Regions from separate parts of the Lysinibacillus canaveralius genome, predicted to be linked through region 3. Evidence: riboswitches for the same ligand, from Rfam matches in the RefSeq annotation. Region 3 holds a riboswitch; each other region holds the start of a gene.
What was found. Region 3 has a riboswitch for lysine ahead of AA0Y26_RS00855 (amino acid permease). Riboswitches for the same ligand answer to the same signal wherever they lie in the genome.

Region 1: linked by a shared signal. The riboswitch ahead of AA0Y26_RS22235 (transporter substrate-binding domain-containing protein) and the one ahead of AA0Y26_RS00855 (amino acid permease) in region 3 are both predicted to bind lysine.
Region 2: linked by a shared signal. The riboswitch ahead of AA0Y26_RS12385 (transporter substrate-binding domain-containing protein) and the one ahead of AA0Y26_RS00855 (amino acid permease) in region 3 are both predicted to bind lysine.
Region 4: linked by a shared signal. The riboswitch ahead of AA0Y26_RS15645 (ACT domain-containing protein) and the one ahead of AA0Y26_RS00855 (amino acid permease) in region 3 are both predicted to bind lysine.

The regions. Positions count from the first base shown of each region.
Region 1 is NZ_CP154840.1:4,407,762-4,410,939, forward strand. It holds gene AA0Y26_RS22230 (amino acid ABC transporter permease) at 1-487, opposite strand, end outside; gene AA0Y26_RS22235 (transporter substrate-binding domain-containing protein) at 554-1,360, opposite strand; lysine riboswitch at 1,442-1,625, opposite strand; gene AA0Y26_RS22240 (M20/M25/M40 family metallo-hydrolase) at 1,799-3,178, shown strand, end outside.
Region 2 is NZ_CP154840.1:2,436,705-2,439,882, reverse strand. It holds gene odhB (2-oxoglutarate dehydrogenase complex dihydrolipoyllysine-residue succinyltransferase) at 1-1,257, shown strand, start outside; lysine riboswitch at 1,460-1,645, shown strand; gene AA0Y26_RS12385 (transporter substrate-binding domain-containing protein) at 1,753-2,595, shown strand; gene AA0Y26_RS12380 (amino acid ABC transporter permease) at 2,682-3,178, shown strand, end outside.
Region 3 is NZ_CP154840.1:157,823-161,000, forward strand. It holds gene AA0Y26_RS00845 (restriction endonuclease) at 1-172, opposite strand, end outside; gene AA0Y26_RS00850 (CynX/NimT family MFS transporter) at 232-1,437, opposite strand; lysine riboswitch at 1,577-1,749, shown strand; gene AA0Y26_RS00855 (amino acid permease) at 1,890-3,178, shown strand, end outside.
Region 4 is NZ_CP154840.1:3,083,972-3,087,149, forward strand. It holds gene AA0Y26_RS15635 (succinate dehydrogenase cytochrome b558 subunit) at 1-613, opposite strand, end outside; gene AA0Y26_RS15640 (YslB family protein) at 884-1,300, shown strand; gene AA0Y26_RS15645 (ACT domain-containing protein) at 1,436-1,915, opposite strand; lysine riboswitch at 2,047-2,238, opposite strand; gene uvrC (excinuclease ABC subunit UvrC) at 2,273-3,178, opposite strand, start outside.

The DNA.
Region 1 (3,178 bases), 320 kb from region 3:
AAGAATCTTTTAAGCCGATAATGAACTGATTGGCCAAGGGGGGGATCGATCTTTTGAACGCTTGCGGAAAAATAATTCTTCTCATTGCAAGAGAAGAAGACATTCCTAAAGACCTTGCAGCTTCCATCTGTCCACGGTCAATTGATTGTACGGATCCTCTAAAGATTTCAGCAATATAAGCACCTGTATGAATACCTAATGCCAATGCACCTGCTGTGAAATTGTCCAAGTTAATGATATTGGCCAACCCATAATACAAAAACATAATCTGAACAATGAGAGGCGTGCCCCTGATAATTCCAATATAAATATCGGCAATCCAATTCAGAATCCTTTTTGAAGAAATTTTAAAACCAGCAATAATAAGTCCAATAATCATCGCAAACAGCAGGGAAATAGCCGTTATTGAGATTGTCATCCAAGAAGCTTTTAAAAAGGCAACTCCATGTTCACTAAAAATATCCGTGATATTTTGTAAAAAAATCATGAGACCAGCCTCCTTCCTTTATAGTACAAGCGCCTAATAAAAGGCGCTTGCCTGCAATACTAATAGCTATTTTTGCATAATGTTTGTATCAAACCACTTCATACTAATCTCTTCATACGTACCATCGTCAATCATGGACTGAAGCGCCTCGTTAATTTTGTTTGCGAGATCTTTATTTCCTTCAGCAACCCCTATACTTACGCGGTCCTCATTTAACAAGTCCCCAATAGCTTCAATTTTTAAGCCTTTTTCATTTTTAGCACTTACCCCAACAATTTTATCGGTGATAACCGCATCCAGGCGTCCAAGTGCCAAATCTTGAAGTGCATTAACGTCAACTGGATAGCCTTTCACCTTATCTGGAGAAGTTAATGTTTCAGCCATATCCTTCCAAGTACTAGCTTGAATTACTCCGATTGTTTTACCTTGTAAATCTTCTTTTGACTGAATATCTTTATTATTTTCTGCAACGAAGATTTGTGCACCGGATAGATAATACGGTTCAGTAAAATCAATTTGCTTATCACGTTCAGGTGTTGCAGTCATGCTTCCAATAATTGCATCATATTTATTTGATTTCAGCCCTTGAATAATTGTTTCCCAAGGATTGGTTACAGGATTCGCCTCAAGCCCCATCCGTTTAGCAATTTCAGTTCCAATTTCTACATCAAATCCAGTCAATTTACCATCCTTTTGGAAGTTCAATGGCGGATACTGCCCTGTCATCGCAAATGTTAATGATCCTTCTTTCACTAACTCATTGTCAGATTCGCTTGATGCTGTTTCCTTTTCCCCTTGGTCATTTTTCTGCGTACCGCATGCGGATAAAAGCAACAACATTGCTGCAACTAAAAAAATAGAAAGCTTTTTCATTTGTGTTCCTCCTTTGAAATAAAAAAAACACTGCCGCTTTTATGTGACAGTGCTTTAAATACACCCTCATCTCTCTGCATTTCTTGTGATAGTTCTCCACAATTCAAAGGAATTGTGACAGTTCTGCCCCTGTTCGAGTGCAGCCCCAGCTTTATTGAAAATAGTGATTTCAAAAGCTTCGGCGATTTATCCTTTTTCCTATTTTCCTAGATTTCACTAAATCTCCAATAGGATACTCTTATAAATCGCGACCTCTACCCCATCTAATGCAAAAGATGAGGATTTGATATGAAATTTAATATAACGTTTTTCATTATAGTCGAATAATTTAAATAGTACAATAGCAATTTAATTTATTTGTATAATTGTGTACTTGACGAGGTTTATATCTTACGTTACATTTTGATAAAATAACAGACAAAAAAAGGAGGCAGTCATATGTTGAATTGCCGTAACGATATACTTACCTATACGAAACAGCTTGTTAACATAGAAAGTATTGTAAATACAACCGGCGAGGGGGCAATTGCCCATTCTTTATTCCAGACTATCTCTTTATTGCCATACTTTTTAGATAACCCTGACTCAGTAGCACTAGAGAAGACCATAAATGATGATCAAGAACGCTATAATGTCATGGCATTTGTTAAAGGAAAAAAAGGAAGCAGCAATCGTACAATTATTTTAATGGGTCATATAGATACAGTCGGTATTGATGACTTCAACCAGCTGAAAGAGCACGCCTGTTCTCCAGATGACTTGATGGAAGCATTGAAAAATGAAAAGCTGCCCGCTTCAGCCAAGGAACATTTAGAGTCCGGGGACTGGCTGTTTGGCCGTGGTGTTCTTGATATGAAGAGCGGTGTTGCCAGCAACCTTTATCTCTTAAAGTACTATTCCGAACATCTTGATGAACTGGATGGCAATATTTTATTATTAGCAGAATGTGACGAGGAAGACGGCTCGCACGGCGTTCTTTCCTCTTTAAAAACATTGAAAAAGTGGAAAGAAGAACATGGTTTTGAATATATTGCAGCCATCAATGCAGACTTCGTTTCACCTCGCTTTGAAGGGGATGAAAACCGCTATATCTATAAAGGAACGGTCGGCAAACTGCTGCCGTCATTCTTTATCACCGGTGCCGAAACACATGTTGGTTCAGCTTTTGAAGGTTTAGACCCTAACTTTATCGCTGCCGAACTGACAAAACAAATCAACTATAATCCAGAGCTTTGCAATGAGGCTTATGGAGAAACGACCGTACCGCCCGTATCATTAAAACAAACGGATTTAAAACCATCTTATACCGTTCAAACAGCACTATCGGCTTATGTTTATTATAATTTCTTTATTCATTCTTGGTCTCCAAAGGACGTACTGATTAAACTTAAAGAGCAAGCTACGATTGCTTTTGCCAACGCACTGGCTGCTTTCGAAGAGAGATATCGCAAATACAGTGAAATTAGCGGGGAACCCTTTGTCTCGCCCCCTTGGAAGCCGAGAGTTTTTACATATGAAGAAATGGAACAGTTATTAATCGAAGAAAACGGCGATTCGTTCATTGCACACATGAATGAATTTAAACAAGATCTCCTGGCGAATCCGCTATTAGATACACGCATGTTTGCTGCCCGAGTTGTCGAGGAAGCTTGGAAATGGATGAAGGATAAAGATCCGGCTATTATTTTATTTTACTCTTCCCTATACTCACCAAGAATTGAAGTAACAGGAAAGACAACAGATGAGCTTAATTTAATTAGCGCGCTTGATAAAGCCGTAGAGACAATACAGCCAGAATACCCACATCCAATTGTTACT
Region 2 (3,178 bases), 2.3 Mb from region 3:
GCTGAAATTAAAGTCCCTGAATTAGCAGAATCGATTACAGAAGGTACAATTGCCCAGTGGGTGAAAAAAGTTGGAGATCGCGTAGAAAAAGGCGAATTCATCGTAGAATTAGAAACTGATAAAGTAAACGCTGAAATCATCTCTGAAGAAGCAGGCGTATTAACACAAATCCTTGCTGAAGAAGGCGACACAGTACTAGTTGGTCAAGTAATCGCAGTAGTAGAAGCAGGCGAAGGCGCAGCTCCTGCACCAGCTGCACCAGCACAAGAAGCAGCACCGGCACAAGAAGCACCAAAAGCAGCGCCTCCAGCAGCAGCTGCAACAACACCAGCACCGGCGGCAGTAGAAGAAACTTCAGGTGAGCGTGTAGTTGCATCACCAGCAGCTCGTAAACTAGCTCGTGAAAAAGGAATTGACTTAGCAGCAATTTCTCCTGTAGATCCACAAGGCCGCGTACGCGTTCAAGACGTAGCAGCACACGGTACTGCACCAGCAGCACCAGCTGCAGCACCAGCAGCAACAGGTGGTCCATTAGTATTCGCTCCAGCAGCTGATTCTGGACGTGTAACAATCGAAAAAATGTCTCGTCGTCGCCAAACAATTGCAAAACGCTTACTTGAAGTAAAACAATCTACAGCAATGTTAACAACATTCAATGAAATTGACATGACGAACATCATGGCATTACGTAAACGTAAACAAGATGAATTCGTAAAAGCAAATGATATTAAATTAGGCTTCATGTCATTCTTCACAAAAGCGGTTGTAGCAGCACTTAAAAAATACCCTTACGTAAACGCTCAAATCGCAGGTGATGAAATTCACTTAAATAACTTCTTCGATATCGGTATTGCAGTATCTACAGAAGAAGGTCTTGTAGTGCCGGTTGTACGTGATGCAAACAGCAAAAACTTCGCTGAAATCGAGAAAAATATTGCTGAGCTAGCTGGAAAAGCCCGCGACAAAAAATTAGGCCTAAACGATATGGCAGGCGGCTCATTCACAATCACTAATGGTGGTGTATTTGGTTCATTGATGTCAACACCAATCATGAACGGTACACAAGCTGGTATCCTTGGTATGCACTCAATTGTAAACCGTCCAGTAGCTGTTAACGGCGAAGTACAAATTCGTCCAATGATGTATGTGGCTCTTTCATATGACCACCGAATCATCGATGGTAAAGATTCTGTTGGCTTCTTGAAAACGGTTAAAGAGTTAATCGAGAACCCAGAAGATTTATTGCTAAATTCTTAATTTAATTCCTTTGTCCCACTTGTTTAGGCAAGTGGGATTTTTCTGTATTTCAATATAATTAATAGTTTTATGCTACGAATTTCAGCGTTTTTTTTATCGCCATAGGTATTTAAGTATACTTTTTCGAAAATTGAATGTTGACAGTTATTTCAGAGTGTTGTAGTATTCTAGTAACATCAATTCAATATTTACACCTCACATCTCGTGAGGTAGAGGTGCGATATTTATTAGTTTTTCATGGAGCTGCGAGAAAGCGTTGAAATGAAAAAGAAGGAAATGTCGCCGAAGTGTGCATAAGACTCGCTTATGTATACTGGGGCTGCAGTAAATAACTGTAGAACTGTCTTGCATGGTCTTTCCCGATCATGTAAGTTGTGCTATCTCAATAGGGAACTAGAGGAAATGGGCTACATATCAAACGCGACCTTCAGTTCTGTAAGGTCGCTTTTTATATGCACAATATACCCAATTTTCTGATAAAAAGGAGAGAGATTTATGAAGAAAAAACTATTATTATTGATGGCTGCTATGATGACGGCACTTGTGCTGGCTGCATGCGGGTCAGATGATGAAGGCACTGCTTCTGAAGACGGAGAAAATGAAAGCGGAATACTAAAAGTAGGGATGGAGGCGGGCTATCCACCATTCAACTGGACACAGAATGATGATTCAAACGGCGCTGTGAAAATTGAAGGTTCAAAAGAGTATGCAGGCGGTTATGATGTAGAAATCGCTAAGAAAATTGCTGAAGGTCTGGGCAAGGAATTAGTTATCGTAAAAACGGAATGGGATGGCTTAGTGCCTTCGCTGCAATCGGGCGCTGTAGACGCAATTATTGCGGGTATGAGTCCAACTGAAGATCGAAAAGCAGCGATTGATTTTACTGAAAACTATTATACTTCTGATTTTGTAGTAGTAGTGAAAAAAGGCGGAGCCTATGAAAAGGCAGCTAAACTGGCAGATTTCGAAGGTGCGAAAATTACGGCTCAATTGAATACGACAAACTATAAAGTAATTGATCAAATTCCTGGTGTAAACCAACAGGTAGCTATGGATAATTTCCCAGCAATGCGTGTAGCCTTGCAAAGCGGAGCAATTGATGGATACGTTGCAGAGCGTCCAGAAGCTATCTCAGCTGCTGCAGCAATCGATGGCTTTACTTATAATGAACTGGAAGACGGCTTTAAGACAGAGCCGGCTGATACAGCTGTAGCGATAGGTATTCGTAAAGGTGAAAAGAATATTGATAAGATGAATGAAGTGCTTTCTAACATTTCAGAGGATGAGCGACAAAAATTGATGGAAAATGCGATTTCCAACCAACCAGCTGCTCAATAAATAATATTTGCTGCTAGCCGCAAGTATAACGCGGCTAGTTTTTCAATTTGATAGAGAACAGCCAAAAGCTGTTAGGGGGATTTTATATGAGTTTCGAAACCATTATCTCAATATTGCAAAATAACTGGCCGATGTTTTTAAGGGGAGCATATATTACATTAGCCATTGCTGTAATCAGTACAATCATTGGTGCATTTATCGGATTCTTTATTGGAATTATGCATACCATTCCAACTGCTAAACGTTCGGTTAAAAGCGTCATTTTAAAAGTATTCAATTTCATACTTTCTGTGTATGTCGAAATTTTCCGTGGTACACCAATGATGGTACAGGCGATGGTTGTCTTTTATGTTCTTTATGCTTATGGGATCGAATTAGATCGATTTATTGCTGCGTTAGTTGTTGTAGGTCTAAACACAGGTGCCTATATGGCTGAAATTGTACGCGGGGGTATTGTGTCGATTGATAAAGGGCAATACGAAGCTGCACAGGCTATCGGGATGAATCATTTCCAAACCATGATATTTGTCGTTTTACCACAAGTAGCTCGAAATATTTTACCTGCTACAGGTAATCAGTTAGT
Region 3 (3,178 bases):
AATACTGCCAGAACTTAAAGGCAATTCCTATAAATACATAGACGCCAATTCCGCCAGCAATCCCTTCAAGGGTTCTAATATAGTACCAGCCAATACCTCCTGCAATCAAAATTAGTAGCAACTGCAAGTATGGAGTGCGTTTTTTTCTCTTTCTTCGACGTTTCCGAAACATACTTTTCTCCTTTAGATATAATACGCAATTATATCATAAAATAAGTACGTATGTTTGCATCAATTGTCGATTATTCGGTTATTCCCTGCAATATATGCCGAAAAGAACAAAGAAATGGCAATTATAATAAAAATAAAGTTCGGTATGAACCAATCACCCGTCATATCCTTGATTAATCCAAAGCCAATCGGACCAATTGCGGCCAGTAGATAACCAATCGACTGAGCGAAGCCAGAGAGTTCCGCAGCTGCATAGGCTGTGTTTGTCCGCAGTGTAAAGAACATCATAGCAAGGCTGAAAGAAGAACCGCCGGCAAAGCCTAGGCAGATCATCCAGATGAACGCATATTCGGTCCATTCCATAAGCACGCCTGTAAAGCCGATTAAGTAAAAGATAGTGAATATGACCACAATAGGTCGTTGGTTGGTCATTTTCCCAGCGATTATTGGTGTCAGGAAAGTCATTGGAATTTGGGCAAACTGTAATACCGAGACAAGCCAGCCTGCTTTGTTTGCATCAATTCCCTGTGCGATATAGATTTCTGGAATCCATGCTGCTGTTGTATAGAAAATAAAGGACTGCAGCCCCATTGCCAGCATGACGGCAATCGCAATAGGAGAACGGATGAGAGAAGACCATCCCTTACTATTTGAAGCGCCTTCTCCTAATGTTACCTTTTCTCCGCGCAGCTGAGGAATCCAAAAGAAGAGAGCAGCTACTGTAACCACAAGAGCTAACGCTAAAGCAATCTGCCAGCTAGATCCTGATGCAACGGGATAGCTGATTCCTGCACCAATACCGGCTGACAGGTTCATTGAAACGGTGTAAATCCCGGTTAGCAAGCCAATATGAAGCGGATAGCGCATTTTAAAGAAGCTCGGGATTAGTACGTTGCCAAATGAAATGGCTACACCGATTAGGACAGTGCCAATGAGCAGCAAGGCAGTCGTGCCGAATGAACGCAGCAGAATCCCCGCGCTCAATAATACGACAGAGTAAAAGAGCGTCCACTCCATACCAAATTTTCTTGCAATGCGGGGTGCAAAAGGTGACACAACAGCAAATGCAAGAAGGGGGATGGTCGTGAGAAATCCTGCCAAAACATTCGAAATCCCCAAACTTTCGCGAATAAAAGAAATAACCGGCCCTACTAGTGTGAGCGGTGTACGTAATGTCATCGCTAATAGGATAATAGATACAGTAAATAAAATTACTTTATTATTTAGTTGTATTTTTTTGCTTTTTTGATGAGGTGTATCTTCCATAATGACAACTCCTTATTTATTGTTATAAAAAGTTTGAAATGTATGAAAAAACTGAATAAGTGAAAACCATTGATAACAAAAAAATGCTATGATAGACTTTTTTTAAGTATTTAAATTTAATAGATTATACCTCATGTGAAAGTGGGGTAGAGGTCGCGACCATTATGACTAGTATAGCGGAGATTGGGAGAATCTGCGAGGCTTTATGAAAGGAATGGTTGCCGAAGTATAGCACTGCTCTTCAAGTGCCATGCTGGGGCTGTACTCGAATAGGGACAGAACTGCCGCTGCGGCGGGTGAGCTATCGTTTCAAGTTGATGAGGTATTTTGGGTGCCGTCATAACTTTTATGGCGGCTTTTTTATTTAAATGATCTGAGGAAGGATCATTCGTGAAATTGCTCAAGCCTCGATACCGAAATACCATCAACAAAAAAGTTGAGGAGTTTGAAGTATGAGTGAAATAAAAATAGACCAGCTCGGCAATAAACCGGAGCTGAAAAGAGGGCTGAAAAGCCGTCATATAACGATGATTTCGTTGGGAGGTACAATCGGGACAGGGCTGTTCCTGGCTTCAGGTTCAGCTATTTCATCAGCTGGGCCAGGCGGTGCACTGATGGCGTATGCGCTGATCGGTATCATGGTGTATTTCTTAATGACAAGTCTTGGGGAAATGGCCGCATTTATGCCGACATCCGGATCATTTAGTACGTATGCAACGCGCTTCGTTGATCCAGCGCTTGGATTTGCATTAGGTTGGAACTACTGGTATAACTGGGCGATTACAATTGCTGCTGAAATTTCAGCTGTTTCTATTATCATGAAGTACTGGTTCCCGGATAGTTCATCAATTCTATGGACTGTATTATTTATCGCTGTTGTACTGACATTTAACTTATTATCAGTTAAAGCGTATGGGGAAAGTGAATATTGGTTTGCGATGATTAAGGTAGCAACAGTTATCATCTTCATCATTGTTTCGTTCCTAATGATTTTTGGTATTCTGGGAGGCAATGACCCAGTCGGATTCTCGAATTTCTTTGTAGAGGATGCGCCGTTTAACGGCGGTCTCATGGCGATGTTCGGTATCTTCCTAGCAGCCGGTTTCTCGTTCCAAGGGACAGAAATGCTTGGTGTGACAGCGGGGGAAACAGACGACCCGGGAAAGAATATTCCAAAGGCGGTACGTTCTGTATTCTGGCGTATTTTACTGTTTTATATCTTTGCTATTGGAGCGATTGGACTTCTAATCCCTTATACAGATGAACGCCTTTTATCTGATGATATTGCGATGAGTCCTTTCACACTCGTATTTGAAAATTTAGGAATAGCAGTCGCGGCTTCCGTTATGAATGCTATTATTTTGACTGCTATGCTTTCTGCCGGTAACTCAGGTCTTTATGCAGCGAGCCGTATGCTGTTCCAGCTTGCAGTAGATGGGAAGGCACCAAAGCTATTTGCCCGTATTAATACGCGTGGTATTCCGGTATATGCACTGCTTGCTACTCTTGCAGTAGGTTCTTTATCGTTCCTTGCTTCATTCTTTGGAGATGGTGTTGTTTATATTTGGCTGCTAAATGCCTCTGGTATGTCTGGGTTTATTGCATGGCTTGGTATTGCTATCAGTCATTATCGCTTCCGTAAAGCTTACGTGGCACAAGGACGTAACTTAAGTGACCTTCCATATGTGGCACCGCTTTATCCGTTTGGGCCGCTGTTTGCATTTACAATCTGTATGATTGT
Region 4 (3,178 bases), 1.6 Mb from region 3:
ATACGAACGAAACGATTGCTACTACACCCATAATAGATAGGATGACGAAGATTGCCATTGTGATGAAAGTCGCAACACGTTGTGATGACGGAGACTGAGTAATACCCCAGCTTACTAGGAACGACCAAATACCGTTCGCCAAGTGGAATGTAGCGGATAAAATACCTACAATGTAGAAGCCTAGCATCCATGGGTTATCCACGATTTCAGCCATCATATTAAAGTCAACTTCAGCTCCAAGTGCCTTTTGAACACGTGTTTGGAAAATATGCCAAGCAACGAAGATTACTAGGAAGATACCTGTAAAACGTTGTAGAGCGAACATCCAGTTACGGAATGTACTGAAGCGCTTCACATTGTGTCTAGCAGTAAATGCGATATAGATTCCGTAAAACGCGTGGAACATTAATGGAATATAAATAATAATCCATTCCATTGCTACCAATAATGCATGTGGGACTAATTCCATTACCCCGGTTGAATTATTGTAGACTTCTTCACCGCCAACCGCAGTGAAGTTCAGTGATAAGTGGAACACCAAGAACAGACCTACCGGGATCACCCCAAGCAGGGAATGTAAGCGGCGCCATAAAAACTCACGATCTTTCGACAAGATTGTTACCCCCCTTAGTACTTGAAATATACTAATCAATTGTCATTACTTTGTAATTTAATGGCATTGACTGCATATTTCATCATGGTACAATATTATGACATGTCCATTGTACTCTCAGAAAGTACTAGCGTCAAGGCACTGCGGATTATTTCATCTACACTAAAAAAGAGGATTTCTGCTGGTTAAAACGCTTTTTATCTTCGATAGTTTGTTTTACTTAATAATTAGTCTAAAAAATACGAAAATATTGAGGGGAGTTTTTTATAGATGCCAGATCATAACATGAAAACGATTCCAACATTCGGTTACGAGTTAATACGTGATAATATACTTCGTTCGGTCCTTGGTAAACATGAAGAAGAGGTACTTTACTGGGCCGGAAAGGAACTAGCACGTAAATTCCCCTTATTCACCCTTGATGAAGCACCTATGTTTTTTGAACAAGCCGGATGGGGAATTTTGTCGATTGAAAAGCAAGATAAAGATGAAATCATATACATACTAAGTGGTGATGCAGATACATTGAAGGCCGAAGAACGCTGCTTCCGAATCGAAGCCGGCTTCCTGGCAGAACAGACACAGAAGATTAATGGCTTTCTAACAGAATGCTATGAAGAAAAAAATAGTAAGCAAGGTACGATTAAATTCAATGTAAAATGGGATTTAAAAGAACCTGTCCGCTGAGCAGGACATGACAATAAGAGCGCCTTAGGAACACTCCAGTTTTCTAAAAAGCGCTCTTTTTTCTATATTATTGTAGATACTATAAAAAATAAGGTTTTTACTGGTATTTCAACCAAGTAATCTTTTTCTCGCTTTTTAACAACCGACATGAAATTCATTATGCAATGCATTTGCTGCCCTCATCATCTCACCCTGAGATACAACTACCGACATTTTGTATTCTGAAGAGCTTATCATTTTCACTTGAATCCCTTCTCTCGATAAACGAGTGAACATCCGGGCCTTTATTCTTGGATTAGAACCTATCGCCGATCCAGCAAGTGATACTTTTGCCAGACCTACTTCAAAGTCCGCAAAACTAAAGCCAAGGGACAGTTTACTGGATTCCAGTAAACGAAGCGCTTTAGCAAACGCTTCTTTCTCCATCGAGAAGGAAATAGTCGAGGTTCTGTCATCCATTAAAACCTGCACAATCATATCAATATCGATCCCATTTTCGGCCAATACTGTCACGATATCTGCTACTACTGACTCCTCATAGGCATCATAGCCAATTGTTAGGCGAATAATATCCGCCTCATAGGACACGCCTTGTACAATCAAATCTTTTTCCACCTTTGCTTCCCCCTTAAAAAATGCACCTCAATTTACGATCGAGCCAAGCGAATAATGACCCCCAACTTCCCATATAAAAAGCGGCTCTCCACATATGTAGAGAGCCGCCTCAATAAACGTTATAATCTGTTCGTCGAGATAGCTCTCCAGAAAATAAGCCTCTTACCGGCGTTTTCTGACAGTCTTACATTTCTTAAATGCAAAACCAGCAAATAATTGGAACAACAATTATCCACTTCGGCAGTTTTCCCTTTCACGCCCGTTCCTTGGAGTTGCTCCTCCTCACAAGCGGTACTATTGAAACCTGCACCTCTATCTATATTCGCTATAAAATTCTGTTGTAAGCGTAGCACACACCTATTCGTTTTTCAATCCATTTTTTTGAAAGTATTGATGAATATTGTATGCCTGTTTCTGGGGGATACCTGCCTCTAGGAGCTGGTCAACACTTGCCTCGCGTATCTTTTTCACGGATCCGAAATGCTTTAATAATTGCTGCTTCCGTTTCGGTCCCACCCCTTCTATTTGATCAAGCACTGACTGGATTGCATTTGTTTGATGCTGTTGACGTAAAAATGTAATCGCGAACCGGTGGACCTCATCCTGAATTCGCTGCAGGAGGTAAAATCCATCACTTGTACGTTTCATTTCCACCGGCATCGGTGGTTCACCAAATAACAGCTGTGACGTGTTGTGCTTTTCATCCTTTGCCAGGCCTGCAATCGGAATCACTAGCCCCAGCTCATTTTGCAGTACACTTCTCGCCACTTCCATCTGCCCTTTCCCTCCATCAATAATAATGAGATCAGGAAGAGGCAGATTGTCCTTTAGCACCCTTGTGTAACGTCTCCGGATAACCTCCTCCATTGCTCCGTAATCGTCATGCTTGGCTGCTTCACGGGTTTTATATTTCCTGTATTCCTTTTTCGCCGGCTTTCCATCGATAAACACAACCATTGCCGAAACTGGATCAGCTCCGTGCATATGGCTATTATCAAAGGCTTCGATTCTAAACGGTGTTGAAATATTCAATGCATCGCCGAGTGCCTCGCATGCCCCGATTGTCCGTTCCTCCTGCCGCTCAATCAGCTGGAACTTTTCATGAATAGCAATCTGGGCATTTTTTGTGGCCATCTCTACAAGCTCCCTCTTCTGTCCGCGTTTTGGAATCACCACTTTTACATCGAGTAACTTTTCAAGCAATGTTTCATCAATGTTATTCGGGATGAAAATTTCCTTTGGCTTCAGGTGTTGAGGAGAAGC